3 regions of the Roseomonas sp. CCTCC AB2023176 genome follow, and region 3 is predicted to be linked to each of the others. Evidence: predicted binding sites of a transcription regulator. Region 3 holds the regulator's gene; each other region holds the start of a gene.

What was found. The regulator LexA, encoded in region 3, represses DNA repair genes until DNA is damaged. The targets are predictions, from matches to a motif close to TGTTCTANNTANGTTC.
Positions count from the first base shown of each region.
Region 1: the regulator LexA is predicted to act here: its motif matches at 2,554-2,569, upstream of recA (recombinase RecA).
Region 2: the regulator LexA is predicted to act here: its motif matches at 2,577-2,592, upstream of ACE7GA_RS04040 (PA0069 family radical SAM protein).

Region 1 covers NZ_CP170086.1:4,509,334-4,513,510, forward strand. Annotated here, with positions in the region: gene ACE7GA_RS22595 (SPFH domain-containing protein) at 43-960, opposite strand; gene recA (recombinase RecA) at 1,355-2,392, opposite strand; gene ACE7GA_RS22605 (ATP-binding protein) at 2,607-4,115, opposite strand; gene ACE7GA_RS22610 (flagellar biosynthesis protein FlhB) at 4,124-4,177, opposite strand, start outside.
Region 2 covers NZ_CP170086.1:805,421-809,597, forward strand. Annotated here, with positions in the region: gene ACE7GA_RS04035 (ABC transporter substrate-binding protein) at 1-1,301, shown strand, start outside; gene ACE7GA_RS04040 (PA0069 family radical SAM protein) at 1,354-2,511, opposite strand; gene wecB (non-hydrolyzing UDP-N-acetylglucosamine 2-epimerase) at 2,683-3,864, shown strand; gene wecC (UDP-N-acetyl-D-mannosamine dehydrogenase) at 3,861-4,177, shown strand, end outside.
Region 3 covers NZ_CP170086.1:4,180,566-4,184,742, forward strand. Annotated here, with positions in the region: gene ACE7GA_RS20915 (toxic anion resistance protein) at 1-823, shown strand, start outside; gene ACE7GA_RS20920 (YidB family protein) at 1,048-1,677, opposite strand; gene ACE7GA_RS20925 (alcohol dehydrogenase catalytic domain-containing protein) at 1,795-2,547, shown strand; gene ACE7GA_RS20930 (zinc-binding dehydrogenase) at 2,526-2,855, shown strand; gene lexA (transcriptional repressor LexA) at 2,885-3,601, opposite strand; gene glp (gephyrin-like molybdotransferase Glp) at 3,719-4,177, opposite strand, start outside.

The sequences.
Region 1 (4,177 bases), 330 kb from region 3:
ATCTGGGGGTTCCGGTCGGTCGCGGGAACGCGAACCGGCCGATTAGCCCGCGCGGGGCCGGGGCGTCGAGGGGAGGCCGCGGTCAGCGTGGCGGGACATGCGGCGGCCTTTCATGATGCTGACCCGTCTGTATAGGAATATGATCAGATTGTCAAGCGTCCGGGACGTCGGGGGTGGGCTGCGGCTCGGCGACGCCGGGCTGCGCGACCGGCAGGACCGCGCCGGCGCCGAGGACGAGCGTCGGGGCGGGGCGGCCGGGCGCGGGGGAAAGGGCCTGGAGGGTACGGAGAGCCTGGAGTTCCGGGTTGCCGCGGAGCATGCGCGCGGCGTTGGCGAGCGAGCGGAGCGCGGCCTGCTCCCCCTCGCCCGCTCGAGCGCGGCGAGGCCTTCGCGCCGGGCGCGCTCGACCTCGGTGATCATGCGGCGGATCTCGGCGGGGAGGTGGAGGTCGCGGAGGGTGACGGCTTCCAGTTCGGCGCCGAGCGTGGCGGCGACGGCGGCGATGGGTGCGCGGAGCGCCTCGTCGAGCGGCGCGCCCTCCGCGCGGAGGGCGAGGAGGCCGTCGAGGTCGTGGCCGGAGATCACGCGCCGCAGCGCAGTCTGGGCGGCGACGAGCAGCGGTTCCGGGGCGTAGGCGTCGGAGCCGCCATTCGCCGCGTAGAAGCGCGGCGCGTCCGTCACGTGCCAGGCGAGGTTGGCGGAAAGGCGGACGGGGAAGCCGTCTCGGGTCAGGGCTTCCTGCCCCGAGACGAGGCTGGTGCGGGGGTTGAGCGAGACCGCGCCGACATGCAGGCCGCCGATGCCGGAGACGTGCCGCCCCGGCGGCAGGACGCGCTGGAAGCGGCCGTCGCGGAAGAGCAGGCCGGCCTGCCATTGCCAGACCGTGACGCGGCTGGCCTGGCGCCGACGCCAGGCCAGCAGCGGCGACGACGACGGTGGCGAGCACGAGGGCGAGGACAATCAGGCCCGGGCCGAAGACGCCCATACCGAAAACGGGGATCTGGTCGCGGGTCACGGTCGTCCTCCGGGCCTGGCGGGTCCGACGCTCCCTCCGGCGCCGCGGCCCCCGCGCGGGGGCGCGAAGCCCGCAGGGCGTGGGAGCGGCTGCCCCTTTCGGGGCTGGCGCCGGAGGTCGCTGTCGGGATTCGAACCCGGGCCCTGTCGGGCGGACCATGGAGGCCGCGCGTGCGTCCCGCGGACGGCGGCCCTACGGGACGCCCGCGGCCTGCGTGCGGCCGGTCTCATGAGGACGGCGCGGCGGCGATCCCGTCAAGCGGGCGGCCGGCGGCGGCTTCCGGAAACGACGAAGGGCCGCGCTCCCGCACGGCCCTTCCTCACGTCGCGACGGCGCGGATCACTCCGCGGCCGCGGCTTCCTCGGCGTCGGGCGAGGTCATCATGGCGTTCTGCACCACGCCGGCCTGGGCGCGGATCTTCGCCTCGATGGCGTCGGCGATCGCCGGGTTGTCGCGGAGGAAGCCCTTTACGTTCTCCCGCCCCTGCCCGATGCGCTGGCTGTCATAGGAGAACCAGGCGCCGGATTTCTCGACCACGCCGGCCTTCACGCCGAGGTCCAGCAGCTCGCCGACCTTCGACACGCCTTCGCCGTACATGATGTCGAACTCGACCTGCCGGAACGGCGGGGCCATCTTGTTCTTCACCACCTTCACGCGGGTCTGGTTGCCCGTGACCTCCTCCCGGTCCTTGATCGAGCCGATGCGGCGGATCTCCAGGCGGATCGAGGCGTAGAACTTCAGCGCGTTGCCGCCCGTCGTCGTCTCGGGGTTGCCGAACATGACGCCGATCTTCAACCGGATCTGGTTGAGGAAGATCATCATGGTGTTCGAGCGGGAGATGGAGCCCGTGAGCTTGCGCAGCGCCTGGGACATCAGACGGGCGTGCAGGCCGACATGGCTGTCGCCCATCTCACCCTCCAACTCCGCGCGCGGCACGAGAGCGGCGACGGAGTCGATCACCAGCACGTCGATGGCGCCGGAGCGGACGAGGGTGTCCGCGATCTCCAGCGCCTGCTCGCCGGCATCGGGCTGGGAGATCAGGAGGTTGTCCACGTCCACGCCGAGCTTGCGCGCGTATGTCGGGTCGAGCGCGTGCTCCGCGTCGATGAAGGCGCAGGTGCCTCCCTTCTTCTGGGCCTCGGCGATGGCCTGCAGCGCGAGCGTCGTCTTGCCCGACGATTCCGGCCCGTAGATCTCGATGACGCGGCCCTTCGGCAGGCCGCCGATACCGAGCGCGAGGTCGAGGCCGAGGGAGCCGGTGGAGATGACCTCCACGTCCTCGTTCATCTGCTTGCCGCCCATGCGCATGATCGAGCCCTTGCCGAAGGACCTCTCGATCTGGCTGAGGGCGGCTTCGAGAGCCTTGTTCTTTTCCATCGGGGCAGGGACCTTCTTGCCGAGTTCGGTGGCGGCGGCCGGTGCAACCGGCGGTCGTGGAAATGGGACGATCATGCCCGCTCCTCACGATCCTGTGAAGCCGTCTGCAACCCCCGATTCAAGGCCCGAAACAGACGGCTCGACGAGGGTCGGAACGGCAATGTTCATATTGTGTTCACGGCCTGCGAAGCAAGCGAAAACGCCCTGAAACGTCTCAGCCCGGACCTGAAATCGCGGCGAGAAGCTCGGCGGTCCGGTAGGGCTTCGCGAGAAAGGCGATGCCCTCCGCCGGCAGGTCCGCGCCGAGGGTCGCGGGGGCATAGCCGCTGGAGAGGATGACCCGCAGGCCGGGGCAGATGCCCCGCGCGGCACGGGCGAGCGAGAGGCCGTCCAGGCCGGGGAGCGTGACGTCGGACAGGAGAAGGTCGGGGACGAGGCCGCCGGCGAGGAGGTCCAGCGCGTCCTCCGCGTCGGCGGCGTCGGTGACGTCGTGGCCGGCCGCGGCGAGCGAGGCGGCGGAGAGGCGGCGGAGGAGCGGTTCGTCCTCGACGAGGAGGATCCGGAGCGAAGCGGGTACGGGGTTCGTCGCGACAAGTGCGGGCGGTTCCTCGCCCTCGTGCCGCGGGAGGTGGATGCGAAAGCACGCCCCCGGCCCGCCCGTCGGGTCGATTTGGAGCACGCCGCCGGACTGGCGGACGATGCCGTGCACGGTGGCGAGGCCGAGGCCCGTCCCGCCGGCGCCGGCCTTCGTGGAGAAGAAGGGCTCGACGACCCGCGCGAGGTCGGCGGGGGCGATCCCGGGGCCGGTGTCGGAGACAGTGAGGATGGTCCAGCGACCGGGCGGAAGCGGATCGGGCGTGCCCGGTTCCTCCCGCAGCGCGACCTTGTGGCCGGTGCGGATGGTGACGGTGCCGCGGCCGGCCATGGCGTCGCGTGCGTTCACGGCGAGGTTCAGCAGGACCTGGTCGAACTGGACCGGGTCCACGCGGATGCGCCGTCCGGGCGCGCCGGGGCTCAGGTCGAGCGCGATCCCCGGGCCCAGCATGCTGCGCAGGAGGCTGACCGTGCCGGAGACCGCGGGGTCCAGCTCGATCACCTTCGGCGCCAGCACCTGGCGCCGGGCCACCGCGAGGAGCCGGGCGGCAAGGGCCGCCCCGCGCGCTGCGGCATCCTGCGCCGGGGCGAGGGCCGGGGCGGCGCCGGGTGCGACGCGGCGCGCTGCATCGAGCGCGCCGAGGATGATGCCCAGCAGGTTGTTCACGTCGTGCGCGACGCCGCCGGCGAGCTGGCCGAGACCACGGAGCCGTTCCGCCTCCTCGTCGCGATCTGGCGCGGGCGGCTGGAGGAAGGCGACGCGGTCGCCCGCCGGCAGGCCGGCGAGGCTCAGCCGGAACGCCGCGGCCGCGGCGGGGTGAGCGAGCAGCACGTCGGCCCCCGAGCGGAGGCCGGCCAGGCATTCGAACACGTCCGGTGCCGGCGCGGCGAGGAGGGAGAGGAAGCGAGCGCCGGGACGGGGCCGGGCATGCGGCGCCACCGCATCCAGCAGCGCGGCGTTCGCGAGCCGGATGGCGCCATCGCCGCCGAGAAGCGCGGCCGCCACGGGAAGGGCGTTCAGCAGCGCCGCGGCATCGTCGGTCCCCCCCCGCGCGCGGCGGCGGAGGAGGGCGGGGCGGGGCGGCGGATCCACGCGGCGCAGCATAGCGGTCCAGGTCGGCGCGCGCACGGCTGGCGTCAGGGTGAGCCGGCCGGGCGACGGCGCCAGACGAAGGCGATGATCTCGGCCAC
Region 2 (4,177 bases), 1.9 Mb from region 3:
GCACGCCCTTCACGGCGGACGACGTTGTCTTCTCGGCCGAGCGCGTCCGGGCGCAGGGGTCGAACCTCACCGCCGTCCTCGCCTCGGTGAAGGAGATCCGCAAGATCGACGACTTCACCGTCGAGTTCGAGACCAGCCAGCCCAATCCGATCTTCCTCGAGGAGATCACGACCTGGACGATGATGTCCCGCCGCTGGGCCGAGGCGAACAACGCCACGCGCAGCATGGACCTGACCTCCGGCCAGGAAAACTTCGCGACCCGCAACGCGATGGGCACCGGGCCCTTCGTCCTGGTGTCGCGGGAGCCCGACCGCCGCACCGTGCTGCGCCCGAACCCCAACTGGTGGGACCGTGCCGAGCACAACCTGCAGGAAGTCCAGTTCAACGTAATCGCCAACGACGGCACGCGGGTCGCCGCGCTGCTCTCCGGCGAGATCGACATGATCTACACCGTGCCGCCGCAGGACACGGACCGTCTCTCCCGCGCGCCGAACATCCGCATCCACCAGCAGGCGGAACTGCGCACGATCTTCCTCGGCATGGACCAGGCGCGGGACGAGCTGCTGAAGTCCGACGTCCGGGGCCGTAACCCCTTCCGCGACGTCCGCGTGCGCCGCGCGATGAACATGGTGATCGACCGCGAGGCGATCCGCACGCGCATCATGCGGAACCAGTCGCGCTCCACCAACCTGATGATCGGCCCCGGCGTGAACGGCTTCGTGGAGGCGGAGGACCGGATCCCGCGCCCGGACATCGAGGCGGCGCGGCGCCTGCTGGCAGAGGCCGGCTATCCGAACGGCTTCGGCGTCACGATGGACTGCCCGAACGACCGCTACGTGAACGACGAGGCGATCTGCACCGCGATCGTCCCGATGCTGGCACGAATCGGCATCCGCGTGCAGCTCAACGCCCAGACCCGCGCCCGCTACTTCGCCGAGATCCTGGCGCCCCGCTACAACACCAGCTTCTACCTGCTGGGCTGGACGCCCGCGACCTATGATGCGCACAACACGCTGTACAACATCATGGCCTCCCGCGACCCGTCGCGGCAGCGCGGCGTGTTCAACTCCGGCGGGTGGAGCAACGCGGAGTTCGATCGCCTCACCGACGCGATCGCGGTCGAGACGACCCCCGCGCGCCGCCAGGAGATGATCAACCAGGCGATGCGCATCCACGCCGACGAGGTCGGCCACATCCCGCTGCACCAGCAGACCGTCGTCTGGGCGGCGCGCAACACCATCACGCTGCAGCAGATGGCCGACAACTACTTCCCGCTGCGCTTCGTGCGGGTGGGGCAGTAGGCGGCACCTCCGGGCGGCCTTGGAGGGAGGAAGCGCCTTCCTCCGGGGCCACCTAGAGCAACGCCAACTGCCGCTCCTCCCCCGCCGACGGCGCACGGAACCGGGAGCAGTCAAGTTTCCCGCGTTCGCTCACCTCCGCGTCGTCCAGGCCCAGGCGGCGCATGGCCGCGCCGAAGCGCTTGGACAGCATGTCGGCGTAAGGGCCCGTGCCGGTAAAACGCGTGCCGAACTGCATGTCGTTCAGCTTGCCCCCCCGCGTCTCCCGCACCAGCGCCAGCACGCGCGCCGCGCGGTCCGGCATGTGGGTGGCCAGCCATTCCTCGAACATCCGCCGAATCTCCAGCGGCAGGCGCAGCAGCACGTAGCCGGCGGCACGGGCGCCGTGCGCGTGCCCGGCTTCCAGGATGCGCTCCATCTCCGCGTCGTTGATGCCGGGAATCATCGGCGCAGCCATGACGCCCGTCGGAATGCCGGCACGCGACAGTTCCTGGATGGCCGCTAGGCGCCGCAACGGCGCGGCCGCGCGCGGCTCCATCATCCGGGCAAGCCGCGGGTCCAACGTCGTCACGGACAGGCAGACCTGGACGAGGTTCCGCTCCGCCATGCGCGAGAGGATGTCGAGGTCCCGCGTCACGCCCGCCGATTTCGTGACGATGGTCACGGGGTGGTCGTGGCGGTCCAGCACCTCCAGCACCGCCCGCGTCAGGCTCAGCGTGCGCTCGACCGGCTGGTAGGGATCGGTATTCGATCCCAGCGCGATGGGCCGCGCGACGTAGCCCTTTTTCGAAAGGTCCTTCTCGAGCAGCGCGGCGACGTCCGGCTTGAACTGAAGGCGCGTCTCGAAGTCGAGGCCGGGCGAGAGCCCGATATAGGCGTGGCTCGGCCGCGCGTAGCAGTAGATGCAGCCGTGCTCGCAGCCGCGATACGGGTTGACCGAGCGGTCGAAGCCGACGTCCGGGCTGTCATTCCAGGTCAGCGCCGTCTTCGCCTTGTCTGGCGTCAGTTCGGTGGCCAGCGGCGGGAGTTCGGCGAAGGCCTGCTCCAGCGTGCCCCAGCCGTCGTCGAACGGGTTGCGCGCGCTTCGGACAAAACGGTTCGGCGGGTTGGACACCGCACCCCGGCCGCGGCGCAGGCCGGGGACGGCGTCGCCGGTCTCCGCGTGGCGGAAGCCATTGCGGTATCCGGGATTGCCAAGGCTGCCGTCGGGCATCGGCCCTCCTGACCTGTTCGCGTTCCGTTCACGCTTATCTGGGCAGCCACTCCGGGTGAAGTCAAGAACATTAACGGAACAACGATCGCGAGCAGACTCGTCCTCGGCACCCGTCTTCCGGAATGATCACGATTTCGTTATCATTGCCGCAGCGTAGACCAGGGCCCCCGAATGCTTGCCAATGCCGAGGCGGACGGGGCCGACGGCACCCCGGCCCGCATCATGGTCGTGTTCGGGACCCGCCCGGAAGCGATCAAGATGATGCCTGTCCTGCGCGAGCTCCGCGCGAGGCCCGGCCTGCATCCCGTCGCGGTGGCGACGGGCCAGCACCGCAGCATGCTCGACGGCGTTCTCGCCACCTTCGGGATGGGCGCGCCGGACCACGACCTCGACGTGATGCAGTCCGCGCAGACGCTCGCCTCGCTGACGGGCCGCGTGCTGGCCGGCATGACCGACCTGCTGCTTCGGGAACGCCCCGACCTCGTCCTCGTGCACGGAGACACGACGACGGCGCTCGCGGCCGGCCTCGCCGCCTTCTACGCCCGCATCCCCGTCGGCCACGTCGAGGCCGGCCTGCGCTCCTCCGACCTCGACCGCCCCTGGCCGGAGGAACTCAACCGCGTGGCCGTGGACGCCTTCGCGGCGCTGCGCTTCGCGCCGACCAAGGCTGCGGCCGCCAACCTCGCAGGCGAATACGGCAGCGGGCGGGTGCTCGTCACCGGCAACACCGGCATCGACGCGCTGCTGCACACGGCCGCGCGCCTCGACGCCGATGCGGCGCTCGAAGCCGGCCTGGCCGCGCGCTACGCCTTCCTCCACCCCGGCCGCCGCCTTGTCCTCGTCACCGGCCACCGCCGGGAAAGCTTCGGCGAGGGCTTCGCACGCATCTGCACAGGCCTCGCCCGGATCGCGGCGCGCGGCGACGTGGACGTGCTCTATCCCGTGCACCTCAACCCGCAGGTCCAGGGCATCGTTCGGGAACGCCTCTCCGGTCAGCCGAACGTCCACCTGATCGACCCCGTCGAATACCTCGACATGGTCTGGCTCCTGCGCCGGGCCGCGGTGATCGTGACGGATTCCGGCGGCATCCAGGAGGAAGCCCCGGCCCTCGGCAAGCCCGTCCTCGTCCTGCGCGAGGTGACGGAGAGGCCGGAGGCGCTGGAGACCGGCGTCGTGCGGCTCGTCGGCACCGACCCCGATGTCCTCGCCCGCGCCGCCGACGCGCTCCTCGACGACCCCGCCTTCTACGCCCGCGTCGCGCGCCCGGTCTTCCCCTACGGCGACGGCACCGCCGCGCGCCGGATCGCAGACTGCCTCGAGGAGAGGTTCGCGATGGCCGGAGCACGGGCATGAAGGTCTGCGTCGTCGGTCTCGGCTATATCGGCCTCCCCACCGCCGCGATGCTCGCGAGCCGCGGGCACGAGGTGGTGGGCTGCGACACAAACCCTCGCGTCGTCGAGAGCCTGAACGCCGGCCAGTCCCATTTCCGGGAGCCGGACCTGGACATGCTGCTCTCGGCGGCCGTCAGCACGGGCCGCCTGACCGCCGGCACCGCCCCCGTCGAGGCCGATGCCTTCGTCCTTGCCGTGCCAACGCCCTTCCGCGACGGCCGGAAGCCCGACCTGACCTACGTCGAGGCCGCGACCGACAGCATCGCGCCGCACCT
Region 3 (4,177 bases):
GCAGCCGAACTTCCTCGCCCGCTGGTTCACGAAGAACGGGGCGCAGGTCGCCGGCATCCTGCAGCGCTACGAGGGCGTACGCGGGCAGATCGAGACGATCGGCGACAAGCTCGACATCCACCGGACCAAGTTGCTGGAGGACGTGGAGCGGCTGAACCGCCTTTACGACGCGACGCTCGAATGGTTCCACGCACTTGCCGAGCATATCGCGGCCGGCGAGAAGGTCCTGGCCCGCACGGATGCCGACGCGGTCCCCGCCGCCGAGCGCGCGGCGGAGAACCCGAACGACCCGCTGGCGCCCCAGAAGCTGCGCGACCTCCGCGCGGCGCGGGAGGACCTGGACAGGCGATTGCACGACCTGCGCCTGACGCGGCAGGTCGCGATGCAAGCGTTGCCCTCGATCCGACTGATCCAGGAAAACGACAAGGCGCTGGCGGCGAAGATCCATTCGGTGCTCGCGAACACCGTGCCGCTGTGGCGCACGCAGCTCGCGCAGGCGCTGGCGATCCAGCGGATGCGGGAGTCGGCCGCTGCCGTGAAGGCCGCGACGGATCTGACGAACGAATTGCTGACCGCCAACGCGGAAGGCCTCCGGCGCGCCAATGTCGAGGCGCGGACGGAGCTGGAGCGCGGCGTGGTAGACGTGGAGGCGGTGCAGAAGGCGAATGCCGCACTCGTCGCAACGATCGAGGACAGCCTGCGTATCGCGCAGGAGGGCCGGGAGAGGCGCGTGGCCGCCGTGAAGGCCCTGGGACAGGCGGAGCAGGATATCCGGCGCGTCCTGATCGCCGCGCGGCCGACCACACCGGCGACGACGCGCTGACGACCGGCGCGATTCGACGGCCGCGTCGGGCCCGGGGGCGATCAACCGCGTTCTGGGGGCGCGGGCCGCCAAGCGGCCAGACGGCGCTCAAGTGAGCGCCATCCAGCAAGGGCTGGATGCCGCGGTGCGACGGCGCCGCGCGAAGCGCGGCAGTGCTGCTCAAGCCAGGGTCGCGGGCGGCCGGGCGCGCGGCAAGGAGCCGCCGTGCCCAGCCCGATCCCCCGTCAGCGACCGCCCGTCAGGTTGCGCCAGGCGTTGCTGATGTCATGCTCGTTCGCGGCCTGACCGCCCGACGCGCCCCCGGCGCTACCCCCTAAGAGGCCGCCCAGAAGCCCGCCCAGCCCGCCGCCGGAACTCGGCATGGGGTCGGCGCCCGTCGGCTGACTTCCACCCATGGGTCCGGCACCTGCTCCGGCGGCGCCGCCCCCAAGGAGCCCGCCCAGGCCGCCGCCGAGGATGCTGCCGAGCACCCCGCCGAGGCCACCGCCGGGTACGTCGGCGTCGCGGCTCGGGACATGGCCACCCGGCGTCATGCGGTCGATCAGCCGGGGCAGGAGCATCGCGAGGATGCCGAGCAGCGTGGTCTTGGGAATGCCGTGGCTCATCGAGAATTGCTGGACCTGGTCGGAGCCGATGGCCTGCTCCAGCCGGTTGGGATCCACCGGGCGGTTCTCGCCGGTGCCGACCCAGGATTCGACCTCATCGTTCAGCCCGGCGCCGCGAAGGCGCTCGACGAGGCTGCCGAGGCCGCCGACGCCGTGGTTCCCGCCCATCAACCCGCCGAGCAGGCCTTCCAGCGGCGAGGCGCCGGCGGGTTGGGCGGCGTGGTTCATGCGGTTCAGGTATTCGCTCATGGCCGTGACCCCGTGGTGTTGCGGGGATGAACGCGTGGCGCGCCGTGGGGTTCGGCCGGCTTGACCCCAGCGGCCCGGCGGGCTGCGCTTCCGCCCGGACACAGGAGGGAGGGGACGATGCGCGCCTGGGCCGTGGTGGAATCCGGCAAGCCGCTGCAGCAGTTGGACTGGCCGACGCCGGACCCGACCGGTACGGAAGTCCTGCTGGAGGTGACACATTGCGGCGTCTGCCACTCCGACCTGCATATCTGGGAGGGAGGCTACGACCTCGGCTCGCGCGGCACGCTGTCACTGAAGGACCGTGGGGTCGTCCTGCCGCTCGCGATGGGGCACGAGGCCGTCGGGAGGGTCCTCGCCTGGGGGCCTGACGCCGCGGGCGTCGCGAAGGGCGACCACCGCGTGGTCTATCCCTGGCTGGGCTGCGGCACCTGCGCCCGCTGCACGGCGGGCGAGGACAACATGTGCGCCGTCCGCGCCCAGTCCATCGGCATCTACCGGCAGGGCGGCTACGCGACCCACGTCGTGGTGCCGCACCCCCGCTACCTCATCCCCTTCGAGGGCGTCGCGCCGGAGGTCGCGGCGACCTATGCCTGTTCCGGGATCACCGTCTATTCGGCCATCCGGAAGCTCGGCCCCCTCGACCCGGGGGAGCCGGTCGTGCTCATCGGGGCCGGCGGGCTGGGGCTGAACGCGATCCATATGCTGAGGGCGATGGGGCATCGCCGGATCGTGTCGGTGGACGTCTCGGCGGAGAAACTCGAGGCCGCCAGGGCCGCCGGCGCGACCGACATGGTGCTGGCCGAGGGCGACGTGGCCGGCGCGATCACCCGGCCTGCGGCGGCCCGGCCATGGCGATCGTGGATCTGGTGAACGGGAGCGCGACGGCCCGGTCGGCCTTCGACGCGATGGGCAAGGGTGCGCGGCTCGTCCAGGTCGGGCTGTTCGGCGGCGAGATGACCCTGCCACTGCCGATCATGGCGATGCGGGCGCTGACGGTGCAGGGCTCCTACGTCGGTACGCCGCAGGACCTGCGGGACGTCATCGCGCTGGCCCAGTCGGGCAGCCTCGCGCCGCTGCCGGTCGAGACGGCGCCCATGCCGCAGGCCGACGCAGTCCTGCAGCGACTGCGCGCCGGCAGGGTGACGGGCCGCGTGGTGCTGCGGGCGGAGGCAGCCTGAACTGATGGCGAATCAAAGGTTTACACGCTTTAGTTGTAGCGGCGTACAAGCCCGACGAGGCGGCCCTGGACCTTCACCCGGTCCGGGCCGAAGATGCGCGTCTCGTAGCGCGGGTTGGCAGCCTCCAGCGCGATGGAGTTCCCTCGGCGCCGCAGCCGCTTCAGCGTGACCTCTGATTCATCGACCAGTGCGACCACCACCGCGCCGTTGTCGGCCGTGTCGCCCCGGCGAATGATGACGGTATCGCCGTCGAGGATGCCAATGCCCTCCATGGAGTCACCCGCGACCTCGAGGGCGTAGTGTTCCCCGTTGCCGAGGAGGGCGGTCGGGACCTGGATCGTGTCGCCGCTGTCCCGCAGCGCCTCGATCGGCAGGCCCGCGGCGATCCGCCCGTAGAGGGGGAGCTGGACGGCGGCAGCATCGTTCGCGGTGCGGACGGCCCCCTGAAGATTCGTCGCGAAGTTGCCGCGGATCACATTGGGCGCGAAGGACGGGGCTGCGGCGGGGGCGGCGGCCGTCCGGGGCGTCGCGGTGTCCGGCATCCGCATGACCTCCAGCGCCCGGGCGCGGTGGGCGCGGCGCCTGAGGAAGCCCCGCTCTTCCAGCGCCGTGATCAGGCGGTGGATGCCGGACTTCGACTTGAGGCTCAGCGCCTCCTTCATTTCTTCGAAGGAGGGGGAGAAGCCGGTGTCACGCAGGTGCTTGTCGATGAAGACCAGGAGTTCGTGCTGCTTGCGGGTCAACATCGTTCGGCGTCCTTCCTCCGCCCTTTCGGGCAATCGGGTCACGCCTGAACAAACGGGCAACCCTCGCGGAAGTTCTAGAAAAGTTCTTTCGCGCCGGTCAATGCCGTTCCGTGATTTTCACAGGCCGAGCGCTGCGAATTCGATGATCTCGACGGACGAGCCGGCCTCGGCGGCCGGCGCGAGCGGTTCCCGCAGGATCAAGGCGTCTGCGCGCGCGAGGGTGGAGAGCATGGAACTGTCCTGCACCGGAAAGGCGGTCGCCACGGGAACTCCGCCCGGCCCCGATTCGACTTGCGCGCGCAAGTAATCCTGGCGGCGATCATTGGGCGGCAGAGGCGCGCCGAGGATCGCGGCGCGGGTCGGGACCGGTCCCGCCGGCAGGCCGCCGAGCCGGCGCAGCGCGGGCACGAGGAACAGGATGGAACAGACCAGGGCCGAGACAGGATTGCCCGGCAGGCCGAGCATCGGCGTTTCCCGCAGCCGGCCCCAGATCAGCGGCTTGCCCGGCCGCATCGCGATCTTCCAGAAGTCGAGCGTGAGGCCGCCCGGCCCCAGCGCGGACTGGACGAGGTCGTG